DNA from 2 places in the Paenibacillus sp. JMULE4 genome. Region 1 is predicted to be linked to the other one. Evidence: a T-box and tRNA genes for the amino acid it is inferred to sense, from the RefSeq annotation. Region 1 holds a T-box; the other holds one or more tRNA genes.
What was found. The T-box of region 1 lies ahead of tyrS (tyrosine--tRNA ligase). A T-box ahead of a tRNA ligase gene usually reads a tRNA of that ligase, here a tRNA-Tyr.
Positions count from the first base shown of each region.

Region 2: it encodes a tRNA-Tyr, which carries the amino acid that the T-box ahead of tyrS (tyrosine--tRNA ligase) is inferred to sense. The anticodon was not compared.

Region 1 covers NZ_SGWF01000013.1:153,425-161,116, forward strand. The annotation lists gene EXW96_RS12270 (HPr family phosphocarrier protein) at 1-212, opposite strand, end outside; gene EXW96_RS12275 (aminopeptidase) at 294-1,412, opposite strand; partial or broken gene EXW96_RS27475 (hypothetical protein) at 1,452-1,790, shown strand; gene EXW96_RS12280 (TVP38/TMEM64 family protein) at 1,921-2,508, opposite strand; gene rpsD (30S ribosomal protein S4) at 2,826-3,425, shown strand; gene tyrS (tyrosine--tRNA ligase) at 3,485-4,741, opposite strand; T-box leader at 4,791-5,090, opposite strand; gene EXW96_RS12295 (transglycosylase domain-containing protein) at 5,276-7,692, shown strand, end outside.
Region 2 covers NZ_SGWF01000020.1:307,465-315,156, reverse strand. The annotation lists rRNA gene EXW96_RS24350 (23S ribosomal RNA) at 1-2,898, shown strand, start outside; tRNA gene EXW96_RS24345 (tRNA-Ser) at 2,975-3,062, shown strand; tRNA gene EXW96_RS24340 (tRNA-Met) at 3,075-3,151, shown strand; tRNA gene EXW96_RS24335 (tRNA-Val) at 3,199-3,274, shown strand; tRNA gene EXW96_RS24330 (tRNA-Thr) at 3,281-3,356, shown strand; tRNA gene EXW96_RS24325 (tRNA-Asp) at 3,369-3,445, shown strand; tRNA gene EXW96_RS24320 (tRNA-Phe) at 3,609-3,684, shown strand; tRNA gene EXW96_RS24315 (tRNA-Tyr) at 3,699-3,784, shown strand; tRNA gene EXW96_RS24310 (tRNA-Lys) at 3,793-3,868, shown strand; gene EXW96_RS24305 (GMC family oxidoreductase) at 4,010-5,578, opposite strand; gene EXW96_RS24300 (gluconate 2-dehydrogenase subunit 3 family protein) at 5,575-6,171, opposite strand; gene EXW96_RS24295 (hypothetical protein) at 6,180-6,566, opposite strand; gene EXW96_RS24290 (nickel-dependent lactate racemase family protein) at 6,593-7,692, opposite strand, start outside.

The sequences.
Region 1 (7,692 bases):
TCAAACACCTCGGCCATGGCTTTCTTCGCTTCCTCCGCATCAGGACCGTGGACGTGAAGGTCGTAAGTGCCGGATGCAAGCAATGTGGTAAACAAGCCAAGAATGCTCTTCACATCGATATATTTATTGTCATACTGCAAAACGATTGAAGATCTGAATTTATTTGCTGTTTGAGAAATTTCCACGATTGCCGCATTGTTTGCGTTAGGCATAACAATCCCTCCAAAAATTACGTTGTTTTAGCTTATGATACATGGGAAGAGAATAACATGCAACTACATTTTCACACCCGGTTATTTTAAATTTTCAGGGTTTAAGCCCATTAGTTCAGGAATGACGAACCGGCCGTCCTTGCGGATCAAACGGTCGTCAAAATAGATTTCTCCACCCCCGTACTCGGGCCGTTGAATCAGCACCAAATCCCAGTGAACGGAGGAACGGTTCCCGTTATCCGCCTGTTCGTACGCTTGCCCCGGCGTAAAATGAAGACTTCCGTCGATCTTCTCGTCAAACAGCGTATCCTTCATCGGGTGTAAAATATAAGGGTTAAAGCCCAGGCTAAATTCACCGATATATCTTGCTCCTTCATCCGTATCCAACACTTCCAGAAGACGGGCGGTATCGTTCGCCGACGCCTCTACGATTTTTCCGTGTTCAAATCGGAACTTGATATTCTCGAACGTTACTCCGGAATAAACGGACAGAGTATTGTAGGCGATGATACCGTTCACCGAATCCCGCACCGGAGCCGTATACAGTTCCCCGTCCGGTATGTTCCGGCGGCCGCAGCATTTGACCGATCCGATTCCGCGAATCGAAAACGTAATGTCCGTTGCGCCCGGCCCTGTAATGCGGACACGGTCGGTTTTATTCATCAGCTCCTGGAGCGGCTCCATCGCATCGGCCATTCTGGCGTAATCCAGATTGCATACATCAAAATAAAAATCTTCGAACCGCTCGGTGCTCATACCGGCCAATTGAGCCATGGAAGCGTTCGGATAGCGCAGCACCACCCATCGCGTCCGCTTGACCCTCTGCTCCAAATGAACTTTTTTACGATAAATTTGATTGTACAGCTTCATCTTTCCGTCCGGCACATCGGAAAGCTCGCTGACATTGTCACCCGACCGAATGGCGACATAGCAGTCCATCTCCTTCATTCGCTGAAGGTCCATATTCGCCCAGTGTTCCATCTGCTCTTTTGTGGCCGAACGCAGCACAGCCGCGCGAATGCTGTTATCCGCCAGCTCTATATACGGATACCCGCCCCTGGCATGAACTTCCTCTACCAGACATTTAACGATTTCACGCTCGGAACCGACCATTTCGATCAGTACCTTCTCTCCGGCTTGAACATCCAAAGAATAGCCGACGATATTGCGGGCTAACTGCTGCAGTCTCGGATCGCGCATAAACCTCTCTCCTCGTATAGTATTTCCATTCGGGGAAATTCGTCTCTCTCCTGGCACCAGTCCAGCCCGTTCGAGGCTGAGGATACCAAACGCATTCGTTCCGGCAACCGATTCCTGCGGTACTACCTGGTTGAAGCTGCCAACTCGGTGAAAAACCGCGATCCGTTAATTCGGCGAGTACTACCGGAAGAAGTACAACGAAGTACCCAAGCGCCAACACAAACGCGCCTCGTCTTAACAGCAAGAAAACTTGTGCGTCTGGTCGATGTGCTGCTACGCAACGGCCAACTCTGCACGCCTCGAAGGAAGGTGACAACTGCGAAGGTTTATGCCTCCTTTGCCAAAGTCCTTCACGGATTCCCAGTTAAAATCTGGTAATTGACTCGATTTTCGACTGGGTTTAGTTTGGTGCTGCCATTTTTCCTGACCCCTGCGCTCTGCAGCCAAGAAAATTTCCAATTCTCACGAATCAGGGACTTGACATCTTACCGTTGGACTTTTTGACGGTCTACATTCCATTTTCGTTTTTCATCCACTTATTTTTGAATCGGTTGCCGATCACGATCATCACGGCGAACGCCGCCAGAAGGACCAAGAGCCGCCCCTTATATCTGGCAAAATGCAGAAGATCGTGCCCGATCAATGATTCGAGCCATATCATCGGCGCTTTACCGATAAGGGTTCCTGCAATGAAATCTCTCGCCCTTACTTTCATCACCGCCGCGCCATAATTGATCGCGAAGGACGGGAGCACCGGTATCAAGCGGCTTAAGGCAATGAACAGCATGCCGCGCCGTTCCAGCTGCACGTTAAGCTTTTCGATATTTCTGTATTTCACCAGCTTTTTCTGAACCCAGCTTCTTCCACAGTGCCTGGCAGCATAAAAGGCGATGACCGCGCCGAGGCAGGCACCCAAATAATTAATGGCCAGCCCGCCCCATAACCCGAATAACAGAACATTCATCCCAGCCACAAGCACAAATGGAACAAAAGGAAAAACGGTCTGCAGTACGGCAAGCAGCGCACCTCCGAGATGACCGACGACACCATACGAATTCAGAACGTCCGACATGTGCTGAACATTCCATTGCCCCAATGCTGTAACCTCCCACTTCAAGCTTTTCCCATTGTATCAAAAAAGAAGAGATTCTCGAACGGGATTGCAGCTTGACACAGCCCTGTTATATCTTATAAAATTAATTGTCGAGAATAGGCATGCCACCGGGACTTTACCCAAGTATGCTTATTGTGGAAGCTTGTGTCACCCTCTGTTGATTTTGTTGCCGACGGGACCGCGGCTGGTTTTTTCCCTTCGGACGCCACATGGGCATGAGAAACAAAGTCGGGCACACGCTTCACCCGTTATTAAAACCAAAACTATCTTACTTTATGAACAAAGGAGCACTCTAATCCATGTCACGTTACACTGGTCCTAAATTTAAATTAAGCCGCCGTCTCGGCATCTCCTTGAGCGGTACCGGCAAAGAATTGAAACGTCCTTTCCCGCCTGGCCAACACGGCCCGGGTCAGCGCAAAAAAATCTCCGGATACGGTTTACAGCTGCAAGAAAAACAAAAGCTGCGCCACATGTACGGTCTGAACGAGAAGCAATTCCGCAACCTGTTTGACAAGGCAACTAAAATGCAAGGTATCGCCGGTGAGAACTTCATGTTCCTGCTCGAAAGTCGTTTAGACAACCTGGTTTACCGTCTGGGTCTGTCCAACTCCCGTGCAGGTGCCCGTCAGCTCGTTGCTCACGGTCACATCACGGTAAACGGCAAAAAAGTAGATATCGCCTCTTACCTCGTAACGCCTGGCGATGTGATCGGCCTTCGCGAAAGAAGCCGCAACCTGTCTGTTGTTAAAGAAGCTTTGGCTAACCGCAACTACCTGCCGGCTTACCTTGAGTTCGACGAAAACGCAATGGAAGGCAAATATGTCCGCCTGCCTGAGCGTGCCGAGCTTGCTCAAGAGATCGATGAAAAGCAAATCGTCGAGTTTTACAGCCGTTAATCTTAACGATACGAAAAAACCTTGGCTCTTCTTCGGAAGAACCAAGGTTTTTTGTTGTTTCAGCCAAGCTTGATTTTGGCGAATTTACGCTTGCCAACCTGTACGATTTCGCCGCCTTCGGGCGTCAGCTCCTCGTTCGGGTCAACGATCTTCCGTTCGTTCACCTTCACTGCGCCCTGCTGTACGCTCCGTCTTGCTTCGCTGTTTGAGCTTTGCAATCCCAGCGTCACAAGCAGCTTGGCGATTCGGATTTTCCCGCCCTCGAGCGCTTCAGGCGGAAGCGTTACCTCTTCAATATCGTCCGGCAGCGCCCGTTGCTGAAATACGGTTACAAAATGCTGCTGTGCATCGTCTGCCGCCTGCTCTCCGTGATACATGCGGACGAACATGTGAGCCAGACGCATTTTGGCGTCGCGAGGATGGATCGTGCCCTGTGCGATGCCCTCACGCAGCTGCAGCAGCTCCTCGTTCGAAATATCCGTGGCCAACTCGTAATATTTGAGCATCAATTCATCCGGTACAGACATCGCCTTTCCGTATATTTCGTTCGGCTCTTCATCGATACCGATATAGTTGCCGAGGCTTTTGCTCATTTTCTGTACCCCGTCAAGGCCTTCAAGCAGCGGATTCATAATCGCAATTTGAGCGGGTAAGCCATATTCCTTCTGAAGCGTTCGGCCCATCAGCAGATTGAATTTCTGGTCGGTTCCTCCGAGCTCGATATCGCTTTTCAAAGCAACCGAGTCATAGCCCTGCATGAGCGGATAAAAGAACTCATGAATATGAATCGGCAAACCTCCGGCATAGCGCTTGGAGAAGTCATCCCGCTCAAGCATCCGCGCCACGGTCACCTTGGCGGACAGTTGAACGACATCAGCAAACGTAAGCGGCCCGAGCCATTCGGAATTATAAAAGAGCTGCGTTTTTTGCGGATCGAGAATTTTGTAGATTTGCTTCTGGTACGTCAAAGCGTTGCGCTTCACGTCATCTTCCGTCAACTGCTTCCGCGTTTCCGATTTCCCGGTCGGATCCCCGATGCGGCCCGTAAAGTCACCGATAATGAGCTGCACCTGATGACCAAGCTCTTGAAATTGGCGCAGCTTATGCAGCACAACCGTATGCCCAACATGAATATCCGGCGCGGACGGATCCAGTCCAAGCTTTACTTTAAGCGGTTTTCCCGTAGCAACCGAGTCGATGATTTTTTGCTTCAATTCGTCCTCCGGAACGATTTCGACCACACCGCGCCGGATGGTTTCCAATTGTCGGTTCACTTCGTTCTGCTGTTCCGCAGTCAGTTGTTCCCATTTTGTCATTTGCTTCATTCCTCCCAAGTATCAAAAATACAAAAAAACCTTCTCATCCTCAAGGGACGAGAAGGTTTAGCTCGCGGTACCACCCTAATTAAAGCGAGACAGACGAAACCTGTAGTGCGAATTCCGCTGCTAAACAGATAAACGCCAGTCTTGGCTTTCACTTCAGCAGGATAACGGGGGTTGCCCGATCGGAAGCTACCGGCCTGATACCGTATGATACGGCCATCGGGCGTTCCCTTCCGCTGCTCCGGACTGTAATTCGGTATAAGGTCAAGTACCGGTTTCCACCGTCCACCGGCTCTCTGAAAGCTTGTCTCCTTATCCTACTGATGTCCTTCAACGCATTTGGATCTGATGCAATTAAGCTTAGTTATACCATACGTTTGCTATCGGTGTCAAACGGCCCCGTTTGTGCTTGCGGCATAAGCCAAACATCATGAACAGTGATCCTGAGAGCCTAATGCCGCTGTTCGGCTTGACTCTATATGCTATAATGTTTAAGTAATGTTTTCCAATCGGGAGGAAACCGTAGTTATGGAAAAGGAACAAAAGCCTCAAAACTATAAAGAGGTTCTGCAGTCCATCGGTAAATACACGCTGCTCACTTTCAAATGGATGTTTATCGTTGGAATGATCGCCGGATTTCTCGGGGGAGGGGCCGCGTTCGGATACGTATCCGCTTTAGTCAAGGACGATCCCGTCCGCAGCAAGGAAGCCATGGTCGCCCAGATGCAAGACGATGCACAAACCGGATTCGTCTATTTTCGCGATAATACGCTCGTTGGTCAAATCCGTACGGAGGAAGACCGCCGTTTGGCCAATTTGAACGAAATTCCTCAACTGGTGATTGATGCCGTATTCGCCATTGAAGATAATCATTTTTATGAACATAACGGGGTTGACGTTAAAGGGACGATGCGCGCCGTTATCCAAAAGCTGCTGAATGAAGACGTCCAAACCGGGGGCAGCACCATTACCCAGCAGCTGGCCAGACGCGTTTACCTGTCATTAGATAAAGCCGACAGCCGGAAGGCCAAGGAAATACTGCTTGCGATGCGAATGGAACGCATTATGTCCAAGGACCAGATTCTGCTCGCTTATTTGAACAAAATTCCATACGGCAACGGTTCTTCCGGCTACAATCTATATGGGATCAAAGCGGCTGCGAAAGGGATTTTCAACATTGAAGACTTAAACCAGCTGAATGTTGCCCAAGCGGCATTTCTGGCTGGCCTTCCCCAGCAGCCGAGCAATTATTCCACCTTCAACAGCAGCGGGGTGTTCGACGGCGCCGCCTTCAAACGCGCGGTGCAGCGCCAGCAGCTGGTGCTCCGCCGAATGTTGGAGGAAGGAAAAATAAACGATCAGCAGTATCAGGAGGCACTTCAGTTCGATTTGAAAGGCTCGCTCGCTGAACGGGTGAAGAAAGCTTACTCCACCTATCCTTATTTGATGATCGAGGTGGAGAAGGAAGCCGCGAAAGTGCTGCTGAAAGCAGAACACCCGGATTTGGACCAGAAAGAAAATCCGGAGCTCTATAACGAAGAGCTCAAAGAGATTCAGGCGCAGCTCAAGCGCGGCGGATATCATATTTACACAACGATCGATAAAGAAATTTACGACTCGATGCGTGACATCGCTCAGGATCCGAAAAACTTCTCACCGGACGATAAAGTTAAAGGAATGGAACAAATCGGAGCGGTCATGATAGAAAGCAGGACAGGTGCGATTCTTGGCATGATGGAAGGCAGGGATTTCTTTAAAGAGCAGTTGAATCACGCCACCCAAGCTTACCGCCAGCCGGGGTCCACGATGAAGCCGATCGCCGCCTATTTGCCTGCCATGGAAAAAGGCCTTCAGCCCGCATCAGTGATCGATGACTCTCCGATCATCCTTAAGGACGGTACCCGGGGTTATCACATCCCGGAAAACTGGGACAACAAATATCGCGGGCTGATTACTGCCAGAAGAGCTCTCGACCAATCGTACAACATTCCGGCGATCAAACTGTTTTTGGACGTTGTCGGCATTAAGGAAGCATGGGAATTTGCCGGAAAAATGGGGATTAAATCCATCACGGAAGCGGATTATGTTGCGCAAACCGGTGTTATCGGCGGCTTAAAATACGGTGTAACGGTAAAAGAATTAACCAACGCCTATGCAACGATCGGCAACAACGGAGTTTATAACGAAGCGTACTTGATCCAAAAAATAACGGACTCCAATGGCAAGGTCATCTACGAGCACCAGTTGAATCCGTCCACCGCTTTTTCCGAACAAACGGCTTATCTCATGACGGATATGATGCGTACCGTGATTACTTCGGGAACGGCGACAGATCTGATGAAGAAATTCAAACATTATGGAAAAGTACCGATTGTCGGGAAAACGGGTTCCACACAGGACGATGCGGATGCGTGGTTTATGGGGTACACCCCGGATATTACCTTAGGCGTGTGGGCCGGGTACGAGCTGCCGATCCATAAGCTGAGCAAACAAACCGGCGGGACGAACCGCGCCAAAAATATATGGGCGCTCACTATGAACATGGCGATCGATAAGCGTCCTGAGCTGTTCCCTACCAAGAATTTCAATCGCCCGGACAATATCGTACAGATGACGGTATCCAGCCTATCAGGCAAGCTTCCGAGTCAAGCGACTATAGAGGCGGGGAAACAGGTAACGGACTTGTTTAACAAGAAATTCCTGCCGACCGAGGAAGACAATGTGCTCGTTAAACTCCCGATCATTACTTATAACGGAATCAATTATATTGCCCATGCCGAAACCCCGGCCGATTTCGTTCAGGAGAAAATGGTGATCCGCAGGGAAAAACCGCTTAACGAACTGTTTGCAGAGCTGGAGAGCGTCATTAGCAAGCTCCCGGCAAGCCGTAAAAGAAGTTTAAGCTTCTATCGCCCGAGTGACTATGATATGGACGCACCGTCAAA
Region 2 (7,692 bases), on a different contig from region 1:
GAGCACACGGAGGATGCCTAGGCGCCAGGAGCCGATGAAGGACGTGGCGAACGACGAAATGCCTCGGGGAGCCGTAAGCAGGCTTTGATCCGGGGATGTCCGAATGGGGAAACCTGCGTATCGTAATAGATACGTACCATGCAGTGAATACATAGCTGCATTGGAGGCAGACGAGGGGAACTGAAACATCTAAGTACCCTCAGGAAAAGAAAACAAAAGTGATTCCGTCAGTAGCGGCGAGCGAAAGCGGATTAGCCCAAACCAGGGGGCTTGCCCTCTGGGGTTGTGGGACGTCAACGTGGGTTGAGCAGAGTAGGTGAAGCGGTCTGGAAAGGCCGGCCGGAGAAGGTAACAGCCCTGTAGCCGAAATTCTGCGAAAACCCTAGACGGATCCCGAGTACCGCGAGACACGTGAAACCTCGTGGGAATCCGGCAGGACCATCTGCCAAGGCTAAATACTCCCTGGCGACCGATAGTGAAGCAGTACCGTGAGGGAAAGGTGAAAAGAACCGCGGGAGCGGAGTGAAAGAGAACCTGAAACCGTGTGCTTACAAGAAGTCAGAGCTCGTTAATGAGTGATGGCGTGCCTTTTGTAGAATGAACCGGCGAGTTACGTTTGCAAGCGAGGTTAAGGTGAGAAGCCGAAGCCGCAGCGAAAGCGAGTCTGAATAGGGCGAATGAGTTTGCAGGCGTAGACCCGAAACCGTGTGATCTACCCCTGTCCAGGGTGAAGGTGCGGTAACACGCACTGGAGGCCCGAACCCACGAATGTTGAAAAATTCGGGGATGAGGTGGGGGTAGCGGAGAAATTCCAATCGAACTCGGAGATAGCTGGTTCTCCCCGAAATAGCTTTAGGGCTAGCCTCGGGAGATGCGTCGTGGAGGTAAAGCACTGATTGGGTGCGGGGCCCGCCAAGGGTTACCAAGTCCAGTCAAACTCTGAATGCCACAGACGTTAACCCGGGAGTCAGACAGTGAGTGCTAAGATCCATTGTCAAGAGGGAAACAGCCCAGATCATCAGCTAAGGTCCCCAAGTGTGTGTTAAGTGGGAAAGGATGTGGAGTTGCGCAGACAACCAGGATGTTGGCTTAGAAGCAGCCACCATTCAAAGAGTGCGTAATAGCTCACTGGTCGAGTGACTCTGCGCCGAAAATGTAACGGGGCTAAACACACCACCGAAGCTATGGGTCCAGTAATGGGCAGTAGGGGAGCGTTGTAACAGCGTTGAAGGTTGATCGTGAGGACAGCTGGAGCGGTTACAAGTGAGAATGCCGGTATGAGTAACGAAAAGATCAGTGAGAATCTGATCCGCCGAAAGCCTAAGGGTTCCTGAGGAAGGTTCGTCCGCTCAGGGTAAGTCGGGACCTAAGGCGAGGCCGAAAGGCGTAGTCGAAGGACAACAGGTTGAAATTCCTGTACCACCGTGAACCGTTATGAGCAATGGGGTGACGCAGAAGGATAGTGACGCGAGCTGATGGATGCTCGTCCAAGCAGTGAGGCTGGTGTGCAGGCAAATCCGCACATCGAAAGGCTGGGCTGTGATGGGGAGGGAAAATTGGAGTACCGAAGGTCATGAGTTCAGGCTGCCAAGAAAAGCCTCTAGCCAGGGAGAAGGTGCCCGTACCGCAAACCGACACAGGTAGGCGAGCAGAGATGCTAAGGCGCGCGGAAGAACTCTCGTTAAGGAACTCGGCAAAATGACCCCGTAACTTCGGGAGAAGGGGTGCCCCGGTAGGGTGAATAGCCCGAGGGGGCCGCAGTGAAAAGGCCCAAGCGACTGTTTAGCAAAAACACAGGTCTGTGCGAAGCCGCAAGGCGAAGTATACGGGCTGACGCCTGCCCGGTGCTGGAAGGTTAAGGGGAGCGGTTAGGGTAAGACCGAAGCTGTGAACCGAAGCCCCAGTAAACGGCGGCCGTAACTATAACGGTCCTAAGGTAGCGAAATTCCTTGTCAGGTAAATTCTGACCCGCACGAATGGCGTAACGACTTGGGCGCTGTCTCGACGAGAGATCCGGTGAAATTTTAATACCTGTGAAGATGCAGGTTACCCGCGACAAGACGGAAAGACCCCATGGAGCTTTACTGCAGCTTGATATTGGACTTTGGTACGATCTGTACAGGATAGGTGGGAGCCTGAGAAGCATGAGCGCCAGCTTGTGTGGAGGCGACGTTGGGATACCACCCTGATCGTATCGGAGTTCTAACCTGGTGCCCTAAGCGGGTATGGGGACAGTGTCAGGTGGGCAGTTTGACTGGGGCGGTCGCCTCCTAAAGCGTAACGGAGGCGCCCCAAGGTTCCCTCAGAATGGTTGGAAATCATTCGCAGAGTGCAAAGGCAAAAGGGAGCTTGACTGCGAGACAAACAGGTCGAGCAGGGACGAAAGTCGGGCTTAGTGATCCGGTGGTACCGAATGGAAGGGCCATCGCTCAACGGATAAAAGCTACCCTGGGGATAACAGGCTTATCTCCCCCAAGAGTCCACATCGACGGGGAGGTTTGGCACCTCGATGTCGGCTCATCGCATCCTGGGGCTGAAGTAGGTCCCAAGGGTTGGGCTGTTCGCCCATTAAAGCGGTACGCGAGCTGGGTTCAGAACGTCGTGAGACAGTTCGGTCCCTATCTGTCGCGGGCGTAGGAAATTTGAGAGGAGCTGTCCTTAGTACGAGAGGACCGGGATGGACGTACCGCTGGTGTACCAGTTGTCTCGCCAGAGGCACGGCTGGATAGCCAAGTACGGAAGGGATAAGCGCTGAAAGCATCTAAGCGTGAAGCCCCCCTCAAGATGAGATTTCCCAGTACGTAAGACCCCTTGTAGACGACGAGGTAGATAGGTTCGGGGTGGAAGCACGGCAACGTGTGGAGCTGACGAATACTAATCGGTCGAGGGCTTATCCAAAAAGCACATGAAGATGATCAGCAGCTTGGTTTCGATCCAGTTTTCAGGGCGCAAGTCTTGAGTTTTGTTCAAGCTTGGAGAGATACCCAAGTGGCTCAAGGGGACCCTCTGCTAAGGGGTTAGACTGCGTAAGTGGTGCGAGGGTTCGAATCCCTCTCTCTCCGTTGGCTAACTGTGGCGGCGTAGCTCAGCTGGCTAGAGCGTACGGTTCATACCCGTAAGGTCGGGGGTTCGATCCCCTCTGCCGCTACCATTTTTTTAATTGATTTTTAAAGGTTCGATATGCGTTTATCGAATGATGGAGGCTTAGCTCAGCTGGGAGAGCATCTGCCTTACAAGCAGAGGGTCGGCGGTTCGATCCCGTCAGCCTCCACCATCATATGCCGCTGTAGCTCAATTGGTAGAGCAACTGACTTGTAATCAGTAGGTTGGGGGTTCAAGTCCTCTCGGCGGCACCAGTATCCTGATGCGGAGCCGTGGTGTAGAGGCCTAACATGCCTGCCTGTCACGCAGGAGACCGCGGGTTCGAATCCCGTCGGCTCCGCCATGATTTACATCCTGTAAGGGATGAGAACCCATTAGGGTTCGTCGGAGCTTTAACCTCGTTAGCACTGCATCGCAGTCTCGAGTGAAACGAGAGTATCCCGTCGGCTCCGCCATGATTTACAAAGATTAGACCTGATCTATAGATGACAAGCTATAGTACATAAGGCTCGGTAGCTCAGTCGGTAGAGCAGAGGACTGAAAATCCTCGTGTCGGCGGTTCGATTCCGTCCCGAGCCACCATAGGCTTTTAATCCGGAGGCTTAGCGAAGTGGCCAAACGCAGCAGACTGTAAATCTGTTCTCTGACGAGTTCGGTGGTTCGAATCCATCAGCCTCCACCAGTTCATAAGAGCCATTAGCTCAGTTGGTAGAGCACCTGACTTTTAATCAGGGTGTCGTAGGTTCGAGTCCTACATGGCTCACCATTTGGTGACCGTAGAGAGACCTTTAGAAGGTCTCTTTTTTGCATTTTGTAAAAGTTACTGCAACGACTCACGCCCTCTTCGCTGACGATTCAAACGATTCGCTTCCCCCTTACATTTTCAAGCAATAAGCATGAGAACGGGCTATAATTCCCTGAGGTTGGCTTTTTCTTTAATGTAGTCGGCTGTACGGGAAGCCAACGCCATGACCGTATTCGTCGGATTGCCGGCACCCGAAGTAACAAAGATACTGGCATCACAGATGAACAAATTTGGAATGTCATGCGTCTGACCGTAGGAGTTGACCACGGAGCTCTCCGGGTCCGACCCCATGCGGCAGCCGCCCATCAGATGGGCGGTATCGGGCACGACGAACTCCGGCCTTCCGCCGGCGGCTTTAAGAATGTCTTTCATTGTACCTACGGCATGATCAATAAGCCGCTTGTCGTTATCGCCGTAGCTGAAGGTGACTTTGGCCAGCGGCATGCCGTTCGAGTCCTTGCATTCGCTCAGGGTGACGGTGTTGCCGGGGTCGGGCAGCACTTCGCCGACCATGGTAATGCGCGCATAGGCGTTATAGTCGAGCACCGCTTCACGCAGGCGTGTGCCCCAGACCGGACGGCTGCCGCCCGACTTGGAGATGCCCTGGGCAAAGCTCAGCGGCCTGACTCCGCGGGCGTGCAGCGTGTAGCCGCGCGTGACACCCCCGGTTAGATGATAGAAATCCTGCGTCGTCGCAAGTACCGGCGTTCCTTTGTACAGCCGCACATCGTGATCGAACCGCGCGTAGACGTCGTTGCTGCTGTGCGTCATGAACGCTTTGCCCACCCATCCGCTGCTGTTCGCAAGCCCGTTGGGGAACTGCGCATTGGCCGAGTTTAACAAAAGCCTTGGGGTTTCTACGACATACGCGGAGATAATGACCAATTTAGCCCGCTGTTCATAGGTCTTGCCGTTATGAACGAAGGTGACGCCGGTCGCCCTGCCGTCTTTACCGACGTTCACCTGCGTGACCATACAGTCGGGAAGAACCTCCGCTCCGGCCCGTATGGCTTTTGGAATGTGCACGATCAGTGTGCTGAATTTGGCGTTCGGCATGCAGCCCTGCGTGCAGAAGCCGCGGTTAATGCAGGGCGGCCGGCCCTCAAAGGGCGCTGACAGGATGGCGAGCGGGCTGACCACCCAGCGAATGCCAAGCTTCTCGCAGCCTTTAGCGAACAATTGGGCGTTCGGGCTGATCGGATCACGCTCCGGGTACGGATAGGGGCCGTGGAATGATCCCCAAGGGAAATACTTCGGACCCGATACGGCGATTTCTTTTTCCACTTTATCGTAGTAGGGCGCCAGATCCGCGTATCCGATCGGCCAGTCTTCTCCTACGCCGTCAAGCGTCCTAGACTTGAAGTCTGTCTCGTGAAACCGCAAGAAGACGCCGGTAAAATGCACCGTGCCTCCGCCTACCCCTTTGCCGGAATTGTTGTGCCCCATCTGGAGCGGGTCTGCACCATCTACAATGCGCGTATCCTGCCAGCCCAGCTGCTTCATGGCCAACTCATCGCTGGCAAAGTCGTGCTGCGGGTCGCGAAACGGCCCTGCATCCAGCACTACGATTCGCATTCCGGCTTCACTGAGCTCCTTGGCCAGAACCCCTCCCGCCGCGCCGGCACCCACAATGACGACGTCCACCGTTTCGTTTTCGTATTTCCGCTTCATTCTTTTTTCTTCTCCTCCTTCGCCTCCCAGGGATCGAGATGTTCCATACGAGCGTAGCCGCGAGGGTAAGCCGGTCCGCCAAATCCGATTTCCGACCATATCTCCGGATGGGAATAATAGGCTTCTATGCTCAAGGAAAGCAGCTTCTGGAAAAATACCTGCTGGGGTACGTCCCGCCACACTTCGTGAGGAACCGCCTCGCCCTGGCTGATCTCTTCCATAAGCTGTTTTTTCTGCTTCTCCTCCAGATGAAAGAAAAGCTTCGTATGGATGGACTGGCATGCGGCTTCCAGCGCCTGCAGACCCTGGCGAACCAGCTCTTGGACTGGAGGAATCCCGGGCTTGCGCTGGCTTTCCTCTCCGGAGGCCAGTGACCGGTCGATGTGGCCGAGCACGAATTGTATGATCTCCGGACGGGCGTCATCCATTAACAGACTGCACCATGCTCTCAGCATTTCCGCTTCCACCGTTGTGAGGAAGGTATGGCCCCCGAAGGTTTGCAGCCGGGAGTTAACGATTTTTCGCGTATGTTCATCCCATTCATGCTGTTCGTTCATCACATTGTAAGAGGGGTAGCGGGTAAGACGTTTCATAGGCTGACTTACCTCCAATAGTAAGCGATCAGGCCCAGCACGCTGATCGCGATGTACATCATAGGCATGAGGACAGGCGGGCCGACCAGAAAATTGCGCATGCTGTAGCCGCCTACACGCAAGCCTACGCCGTGAAAATGATAGTAGAAGCCGGCGGTGCCGGTCAGAACGCCGAACCACATCAGGAAAACAAAGACAGAAAGCAGCCAATCCGGGCGGGATATGGCAATCCATATCGCTGCCAGACTGTAAATTGGCGATGAAATGACAGGAGACCACATCGCTTTGTGATGGAAGTTCTGGCGGTAATGCGATAGCGTGACCTGTACCCACACGGCCAAAAAAGCCAAGCCGACAAATAAAATACAACGCGCTCCAAGGGCCAACCGGTCCAATTCATAGGAATCGCCTCCATGTGAGATTAAGCTTGGGGCCGGGGTTGCCCGGGAAAGGTTAAGGAACCGAACGGCATGACGGCCAGTTCCAACGGGGATGTCTTCGACAGATCTTTCAGAACCGTTTCCAGATGATCCGCCGGATGGAAGCCCAGAAGCTCCGTCATGTGACGGGGGAGGGAAGAATGCAAATACACCGGATGGCTGTTGAGCACTTCGTCTACGTGCAATATTTTATGGGCGCCGAGCACAAAGTGCTGTTTCAGCTTGGCCGTCATCCGCGGCCGGTCCGATATCGTTTCGACCCAGTACTGAAACATGCCGTTGCCGAGTCCCTCGGAAAGCTCCGCCGCCATCAGGATCGGCCCTCCCGGCTTGGTAAACGCAGCGGCATTGCGCAGAGCTTTTACCGCTTGATAGAGCTGCCGGTCTTTAGGATCCCCTCCGGGAGATACAATGACGAGATCGTACCGCTTGCGAACGGGATGCAAGAAGCGGGCGGAGGCAAGAGCTGCGCCGGTTCGATGAGCCGAGTGCACATTCCCGGCTACCGCGTCCAGAACATGCCTGTCCATATCGACGATCACGTTGAGAAGAAAATGAATGGGAACGAAGGCATGAGCTTCCTCGAGATCGCGGTGAATCGGATTATCCGGATCCCCAATCGCCGCGCGGTACTGCAGAGACAGTCCGTGATTGTGCTCGATACAGGACTGCGAGGCGACGCCGGGAATCAGTGCTTTCACCCCGCCGGAGACGCCGACCAGGGCATGAGGCTCGATGTTGCCCGTCGCGATGCGAAGCGGCGCTTCAACCACCCGCCGGTTGATTTCCACCGGCGTGCCGTGCGAGGTCGTTCCGACATGCACGCAATCCTCAGGCAGAGCGGAATGATTGTACACCCTAATTCTTTGGTATACGGCCTCCCCCACCAATTCCCGCAGTTCCTCTTCGGTATGCTTCCGATGAACGCCGAGCGCCACGATGATATCGATTCCGTCGTCTTGAATGCCCGCGGATCGTAGCTCTTCAAGCAAAGGTTCCAACAGCAGCGGAGTCGGACAGAGCCTTGTGCCGTCGCTGACCAGAATGACCGCCCGGCTGTGTCCGGCCGCCAGTTCCCGAA